DNA from 3 places in the Arthrobacter sp. Dra40 genome. Region 2 is predicted to be linked to each of the others. Evidence: riboswitches for the same ligand, from Rfam matches in the RefSeq annotation. Region 2 holds a riboswitch; each other region holds the start of a gene.
The links. Region 2 has a riboswitch for S-adenosylmethionine ahead of AC5RWT_RS02820 (bifunctional o-acetylhomoserine/o-acetylserine sulfhydrylase). Riboswitches for the same ligand answer to the same signal wherever they lie in the genome.
Positions count from the first base shown of each region.

Region 1: it holds a riboswitch for S-adenosylmethionine, as region 2 does, so the genes downstream of both, AC5RWT_RS00675 (hypothetical protein) here and AC5RWT_RS02820 (bifunctional o-acetylhomoserine/o-acetylserine sulfhydrylase) in region 2, are expected to answer to the same signal.
Region 3: it holds a riboswitch for S-adenosylmethionine, as region 2 does, so the genes downstream of both, AC5RWT_RS13345 (flavin reductase family protein) here and AC5RWT_RS02820 (bifunctional o-acetylhomoserine/o-acetylserine sulfhydrylase) in region 2, are expected to answer to the same signal.

Region 1 covers NZ_JBNHHB010000001.1:130,183-132,373, reverse strand. The annotation lists gene AC5RWT_RS00690 (GAF domain-containing serine/threonine-protein kinase) at 1-154, shown strand, start outside; gene AC5RWT_RS00685 (PIN domain-containing protein) at 141-530, shown strand; gene AC5RWT_RS00680 (VOC family protein) at 606-995, shown strand; SAM riboswitch class IV at 1,085-1,217, shown strand; gene AC5RWT_RS00675 (hypothetical protein) at 1,246-1,602, shown strand; gene AC5RWT_RS00670 (glycosyltransferase family 2 protein) at 1,668-2,191, opposite strand, start outside.
Region 2 covers NZ_JBNHHB010000003.1:86,183-88,373, forward strand. The annotation lists gene AC5RWT_RS02820 (bifunctional o-acetylhomoserine/o-acetylserine sulfhydrylase) at 1-1,209, opposite strand, end outside; SAM riboswitch class IV at 1,277-1,391, opposite strand; gene AC5RWT_RS02825 (VOC family protein) at 1,595-2,191, shown strand, end outside.
Region 3 covers NZ_JBNHHB010000025.1:50,640-52,830, forward strand. The annotation lists gene AC5RWT_RS13335 (hypothetical protein) at 31-258, shown strand; gene AC5RWT_RS13340 (prephenate dehydratase) at 361-1,230, shown strand; SAM riboswitch class IV at 1,293-1,407, shown strand; gene AC5RWT_RS13345 (flavin reductase family protein) at 1,449-1,955, shown strand; gene AC5RWT_RS13350 (aldo/keto reductase) at 1,989-2,191, opposite strand, start outside.

The sequences.
Region 1 (2,191 bases), on a different contig from region 2:
CACGCTGTGCGTTCTGGACTTCGAGCCGCGCGGCTTCAGCGCCGAGGACACCCTCACGCTGGAAGACCTGGCCGCCGTGGTCATGAATGACTTAGAGCTGAGGTTGGAAAGCCGCCGGCACGTTTCGGAAGAGCCCCTGGCTGGTCATCGATGAGGACGAATCTGCCAAGCTGGCACGCACGCTCACCCGCTTCAGCGCGGATGGCGAGATACTGACGGCGTCGATGCTCCTCTATACCGAACTGCATCATGCCGCCCGACGGCGAGTCGGCGCCGCCGTCCCGGCCCGAACCATCAATGCCGTGCTTGCCGCCATCAACCTGGTTGATCTGTCCCGCGACGATCTGGTGTTCGCCGCCGCGCTGCCCGGACGCCTCAGGTCCGCGGACGCGATCCATCTGGCCACGGCGCTCCGTCTCCACACCGACACCTTCGTGGCCTACGACCGTGAATTGACCGCCGCCGCAGAAGAGGCAGGACTGTCCGTGGCGTCACCGGGAGGGGCAGACAGCAGGGGCGATCTGCGGTAGCGTCCCACCATCACGGCGAACCGCGACCTAGGGCGGCGCTGGCTATCGACCGGGAGGGAACCCATGCTGCGGGGAATGAGCACGGTCAGCTACTGGACCTCGGATCTGCCGGCCGCCGTGGAGTGGTACTCGGACCTGCTGGACACAGAGCCGTATTTCCAGCAGCCTGGCTATGCCGAGTTCCGGATCGGCGACTACCAGCATGAGCTCGGCCTGATCGACACGAGGCATGCTCCGGGGGGACACGGGATAGATCCGGGCGGCGCCATCCTCTACTGGCACGTGGACGACGTGGAGGCCGTCCGGCGTCGGCTGCTGGAGAAGGGCGCCAAGGAACTGGAGCCGGTCACCGAGCGGGGGCCCGGCTTCATCACGGCCTCGGTGGTCGATCCGTTCGGCAACGTGCTGGGGATCATGCAGAACCCGCACTACCTGGAGGTCCTGCAATCCGGCCGGGGGTCCTAAGCGCGCCGCTTCAGCTGCCGGCCGCCGCCGCTGGCCGGGCTGGCCATGCCGCACCATTTTGTCAGAGGCGGCCACTAGGCTGAAGGCAGCTTCACGAGATGCGCCCCCGCCCTCCGTCAAGGAGGGCACATGCTCCGACATGGCCGCACACCAACCCCAACCTCACGGGTGGTTCGGATGAAGAAGCGGCCCGTCTCCGACTGGAACAGGCAAGAGCGTCCGCGGTGGCGGACCGTTGAAAGGAACTGGCATGGCCAACTACCCAAACCGAGCCAACGATGAGCCCCCGATCAGGACGGAACCGTGCTCGTGGTTCGGCCCGGGACACAACGTCCATTGGATCCAGGCCCGGAAGGCACTCCACGACGATGTTGGAGTTCCGGTGGCCGTTCATCTGGAGGCGGAAGGAACAGTCCGTCTGGACGACGAAGTCCAGGAGCGGCGCTACTGGCACCACGACACGCCGGACGTCGCCGAGGCCTTGGCCCTGCCGTGCGGCGACATCACCTGGTACGCGCGGTTTAGTGTGCTGACGATCGAGACGATCGTGGACCGACGCCTTTTCAACCTAGGACCGGTCAGCGAGGCATTGGAGTGCCGGGCTTAGCCCGGACACGTCGGCGCTAAGGGGTGGCCTGGCACGCTTCCGCGTCTGTTTCTCGCGGGAGCGCGTCAGCTGCCGGCCGCTTCGAGGTTGGCAAGATAGCCGGCGAACCCGCCAGGAGTCCGGCCCCGCAGCCGGCCCGAGGTGGTGACCTGCAGGTGCGCCGCTGGCAACACCACGCCGCCGAGCGAACGGATGGCTTCGACCAGCCGGACGTCCTCATGTTCTGCGAGCGCAGGAAAGCCGCCGGCAGCCAGATACATGGACGCCCGGACGCCGAGGTTGGCGCCGTGCACCTTGGTACTCGGTTCCTGCCCGGTGTAGTTTTCCCGCCAGGCGCGCAAAAGCCCGGGTGCCAGGCTGGCGGTCTCGGGTTCCACCGTCCCCGCCACCGCATCGGCTCCGGCGTTGGCCAGCCGTGCAAAGGCCGTCAGCCAGTCTTCCGGCACCAAGGTGTCCGCGTCGGTGCAGGCAAGCCACGTCTCCTCGGCCGCGGTGTTGCGGCCATCGGCTTCCAGCGCGGCGGAGACTCCGGCCGCGCGCGCGGCACCGACGGAGCCGAAGTCGCCCGCCAGCACGGTGATCCGCCCGT
Region 2 (2,191 bases):
CCGCTCCTCGGCCGAAAGCTGGGCGTGGGTGGTCGACGCCGGGTGGATCACCAGCGAGCGTACGTCGCCGAGGTTGGCGACATGGGAATGCAGTTCAAGGCCGTCCACAAAACGCTTGCCGGCTTCGATCCCGCCCTTGATCTCAAACGACACGATGGCGCCGGTGCCCTTGGGACCGTACTTGCGGCCGCGGTCGTACCACGGGCTCGACGGCAGGCCGAGGTACGCAACGGAAGCAACGTCGTCGTGCGCTTCGAGGAACTCCGCCACCTTCTGCGCGTTGGCCACGTGGCGCTCGACGCGCAGGCTCAGCGTCTCCAGCCCTTGGGCGATCAGGAAGGCGTTGAACGGGGAGATGGCGGACCCCAGGTCGCGCAGCAACTGCACGCGGGCCTTGAGGATGTAGGCCAGATTGGCGCCGAGTGCACTTCCGACGCCCAGGTCGCGGGCGAAGACCAGCCCGTTGTAGGTCTCGTCCGGGGTGTTGAAGCCCGGGAACTTCTCCGGATCGGCAGCGAAGTCGAAGGTGCCGGCGTCCACGATCACGCCGCCGATAGCCGTTCCGTGGCCGCCGAGGTACTTGGTGGCCGAATGGAGCACGATGTCTGCGCCCCACTCGATCGGCCGGATCAAGTACGGGGTGGCCAGCGTGTTGTCGACGATCAGCGGCACGCCGTTCTCATGGGCGATGCTGCTGACGGCTTCCAGGTCCAGGACGTCCTGGCGCGGGTTGGAGACCACCTCGCCGAAGAACGCCTTGGTGTTCGGCTGCACCGCGTCGCGCCACTGCTGCAGGTTGTCCGGATCCTCGACGAAGGTCACTTCGATGCCGAACTTGGGCAGCGTGGTGCGCAGCAGGTTGTACGTGCCGCCGTACAGGCTGGGGCTGGCCACGATGTGGTCGCCGGCCTCGGCCAGGTTCAGGATGGAGAACGTGGACGCGGCCTGGCCAGAGGCCAGCAGCAGCGCGCCGACGCCGCCTTCAAGACTTGCCAACCGGGCTTCGACCGCCTCGCTGGTCGGATTGCCGATCCGGGTGTAAATGGGCGCCAGTTCGGACAGGGCGAAGCGGTCCGCGGCGCTCTGCGCGCTGGGGAACACGAACGAGGTGGTTTGGTAGATCGGCAGTGCACGGGCGCCGGTGGCGGCATCCGGCTCCTGGCCGACGTGGATCTGACGGGTTTCAAAGGACCAGTCTGCATTGGACATGGTGCAACTCCTTCAAGGGAAGGGGTCATCCGGGATCCGGCCGTGCCGGCATGTCTATCCCGGGTGTGACCCGCGCTTGCGCACCGCCTGGTGGCGGCTGCCTGGTCTTCACCCGGGGCACCCCACCGCGGTTGGAGGGTTGCCGGCCAGCAAACCGGGGTTTCACGCTGGCACTCATGACCTGCGTACAGTCTCGGCGGAGAGCCCGCCCGGCCGCAACAATATGACACCTTATGACCGGCCGGGGCCGCACCCCCCGCCTTCCTTGTCGGCGCCCTGGGCAGCGTCAAGTTGTCAAGGGCTACTGCGAGAAACCATGGCGAAAGCACAGTGACTTAGGTCACCCTAAGTCGAGAGAGTCTTCACAAAGTGCCAAGATATGCCTATGCGCTTCGACCACGTTTCTTATGCTGCTGAGCCCGACGGTCTGGCTGCCACTTCAGAGCGGATTTCCAAAGCTCTGGGCATCGACGCAGTCAAGGGCGGGGTGCACCCCCGCTTCGGCACCCGCAATATGATCTTCCCCCTGACCGACCACCACTACCTGGAAGTGGTGGAGGTCCTGGACCACCCCGCGTCCGACAAGGCCCCCTTCGGCCAGGCCGTGCGTGCCCGGTCCGAAGCTGGCGGCGGCTGGATGGGCTGGTGCGTGGAAGTGGACGATCTGACCCCGTTCGAAGAGCGGCTGGGCCGTCATGCGGTTCCCGGAAACCGCAAGTTCCCGGATGGGCAGGAATTGAGCTGGCAGCAGATCGGCATCAAGGGCCTGATCGCAGACCCGCAGGTTCCCTACATGCTGCGCTGGGATGACGGCACCGAGGCGCTTCACCCGTCCAACGCCCGCCCGGCAACCGTCAAGCTGATCGGCCTGACCATTGCCGGTTCCTCGGAACGCGTGGCTGACTGGCTGGGCACGCCGGTGGATGATCTTCTCGACGACGTCAAGGTTGCTTGGACCGCCCCGAACGGTACACCGGGAATC
Region 3 (2,191 bases), on a different contig from region 2:
CGGCAGTTTCCGGTCACGAAAGGCAGAACCATGGCCACTTCCTTGGCTCCCGCGTCCTGGGCCTCCAAGTCCTTGACGGCACACACGGCTTCCGAGGCCGACGACCTCCTCAATGCCGCGGTAGAAGAGCTGCAAAAAATCGCGGCCATCGACGGCGAGTGCGGCATCCTCGTTACCCGCACCGGCCCCGGGCAGTTCACCGTGGAACTGAGCGAGGACGTGCCCTACGGCATCACGCAGGAATCCCAGCTGGCCTAAAAGTCCGGCAGCCGGCTCCCTGCACCGGCTGCCGCGCTTTTGTGACGCCAGGCCAAGCCCCGGAATGAAGCGCCGGGCGGCCCCGGTGGGATAATTTCGCCCATGGCTCCAGCTATTGCGTACCAAGGTGAACCCGGTTCGAACTCCCACATGGCGTGCCTTGAGGTGCGCCCCGGCTGGGAGGCCGTGCCGTGCGCCAGCTTTGAGGACGCCTTCGCCGCCGTCACAAGCGGCACGGCCGAACTGGCCATGATTCCCATCGATAATTCAATCGCCGGCCGGGTAGCGGACATCCACGCGCTGTTGCCCAAGTCCACCCTGCAGATCGTGGAGGAGTTTTTCCTGCCGATCCGCTTCAGCCTCCTGGGCGTACCCGGAGCGACTGTGGAGCAGGCCCGCGAGGTGCATAGCCACATTCACGCGCTGGGCCAGTGCCGTAACCTCATCCGTCGGCTTGGCTTGACGCCGGTGATCGCCGGCGACACCGCCGGTTCGGCGCGCGAGGTGGCGGAGTGGAACGACCCGACCAAGGTCTCCCTGGCGCCGCCGATGGCTGCCGAGCTCTATGGCCTGGAGGTCTTCGCGGAAGAAGTCGAGGACGATCCCACGAACACCACCCGGTTTGTGGTGCTGGCCGACCGCCGGCCCGTACCGACCCGGGAGGAGCTGCCCGGTCCGGCCGTGACCAGCTTTGTTTTCCGGGTGCGGAACGTGCCGTCGGCCCTGTACAAAGCTCTCGGTGGGTTCGCCACCAACGGGATCAACATGACCCGGCTGGAGAGCTACATGGTGGGCGGCGAGTTCGCTGCCACCGTGTTCATGGTGGATGTGGAAGGCCACCCCGAAGATCAGGCAATGGTCCACGCCTTCGAGGAACTGGACTTCTTCACCACGGAAATCCGACTGCTGGGCGTCTACCCGGCGCACCCGTTCCGCCGGCGTACGGTCCGTGCCGGCGTCGACGGATCATGACATCTTGACGAACTGTTACCGGGGTTTGACGCGGCCCCCGTCCGGCTCTTAGCGTGGAAGCGAATCAAGAGCGCCAACTGCACAGCCCTGGCTGGTTGGCCGGCAACCCTCTACCGTAGCGGGGTGCTCCAGGTGATGATTCGGCCCGCCGGGTTTGTCGGCGAGCAAGTACGCGTACTCCCCGCAGCAGCGGATGCGCCCTAGCTTCAAGGACGGCCATGTCGCTCCATTATGACCTGACACCCAATACCCTCCGCTCCGCCTTCGGCCGCTTCCCGTCGGGCATCGCCGCACTGTGCGCGATCGTCGACGGCGCGCCCCAAGGCATCGTCGCTTCTTCCTTCACGGTCGGGGTTTCGCTCGAGCCGCCGCTGGTCATGTTTGCCGTGCAGAATACGTCCCGCACCTGGCCTTTGCTCCGCGGGGCAGAACGAATCGGCGTCTCGGTGCTGGGCACGGAGCACGACGGCGTCTGCCGCCAGATCGCCTCGAAGAACGGCGACCGTTTCGCCGGCCTCAGCCTGCACAGCACCGACCCGGGAGCCCTCTTTCTGAACGACGCGGCGCTGTGGCTGGACTGCTCAGTGCACCAAGAAGTTCCGGCCGGTGATCACCACGTCGTGCTGCTGGAGGTGCACGGCTTGTCCACCCATGACGGTACTCATGAGCCGCTGGTTTTCCACGACTCCGTCTTCCGGCGGCTGAAGCAGCCCGTCCTCGTCTAGAGACCAGGTCTGGGCGCGGGAGAAGCGGAAGGCTCAGGGCAGGGGACGCCCGCGTGCCGCCACCCACAGGGCGTACCATTCCTGGCGCGTCATCGCCTCCCCGACTGCCTCTGCCTCGGCGCAGGCCCTGATCCGGTCAGGGCTGCTGGTACCCACGACAGGGCGGATGCCCGCCGGATGGCGCAGCAGCCAGCCCAGCACCACGGCTTCCAAAGTGCAGCCCTTGTCCTTGGCAA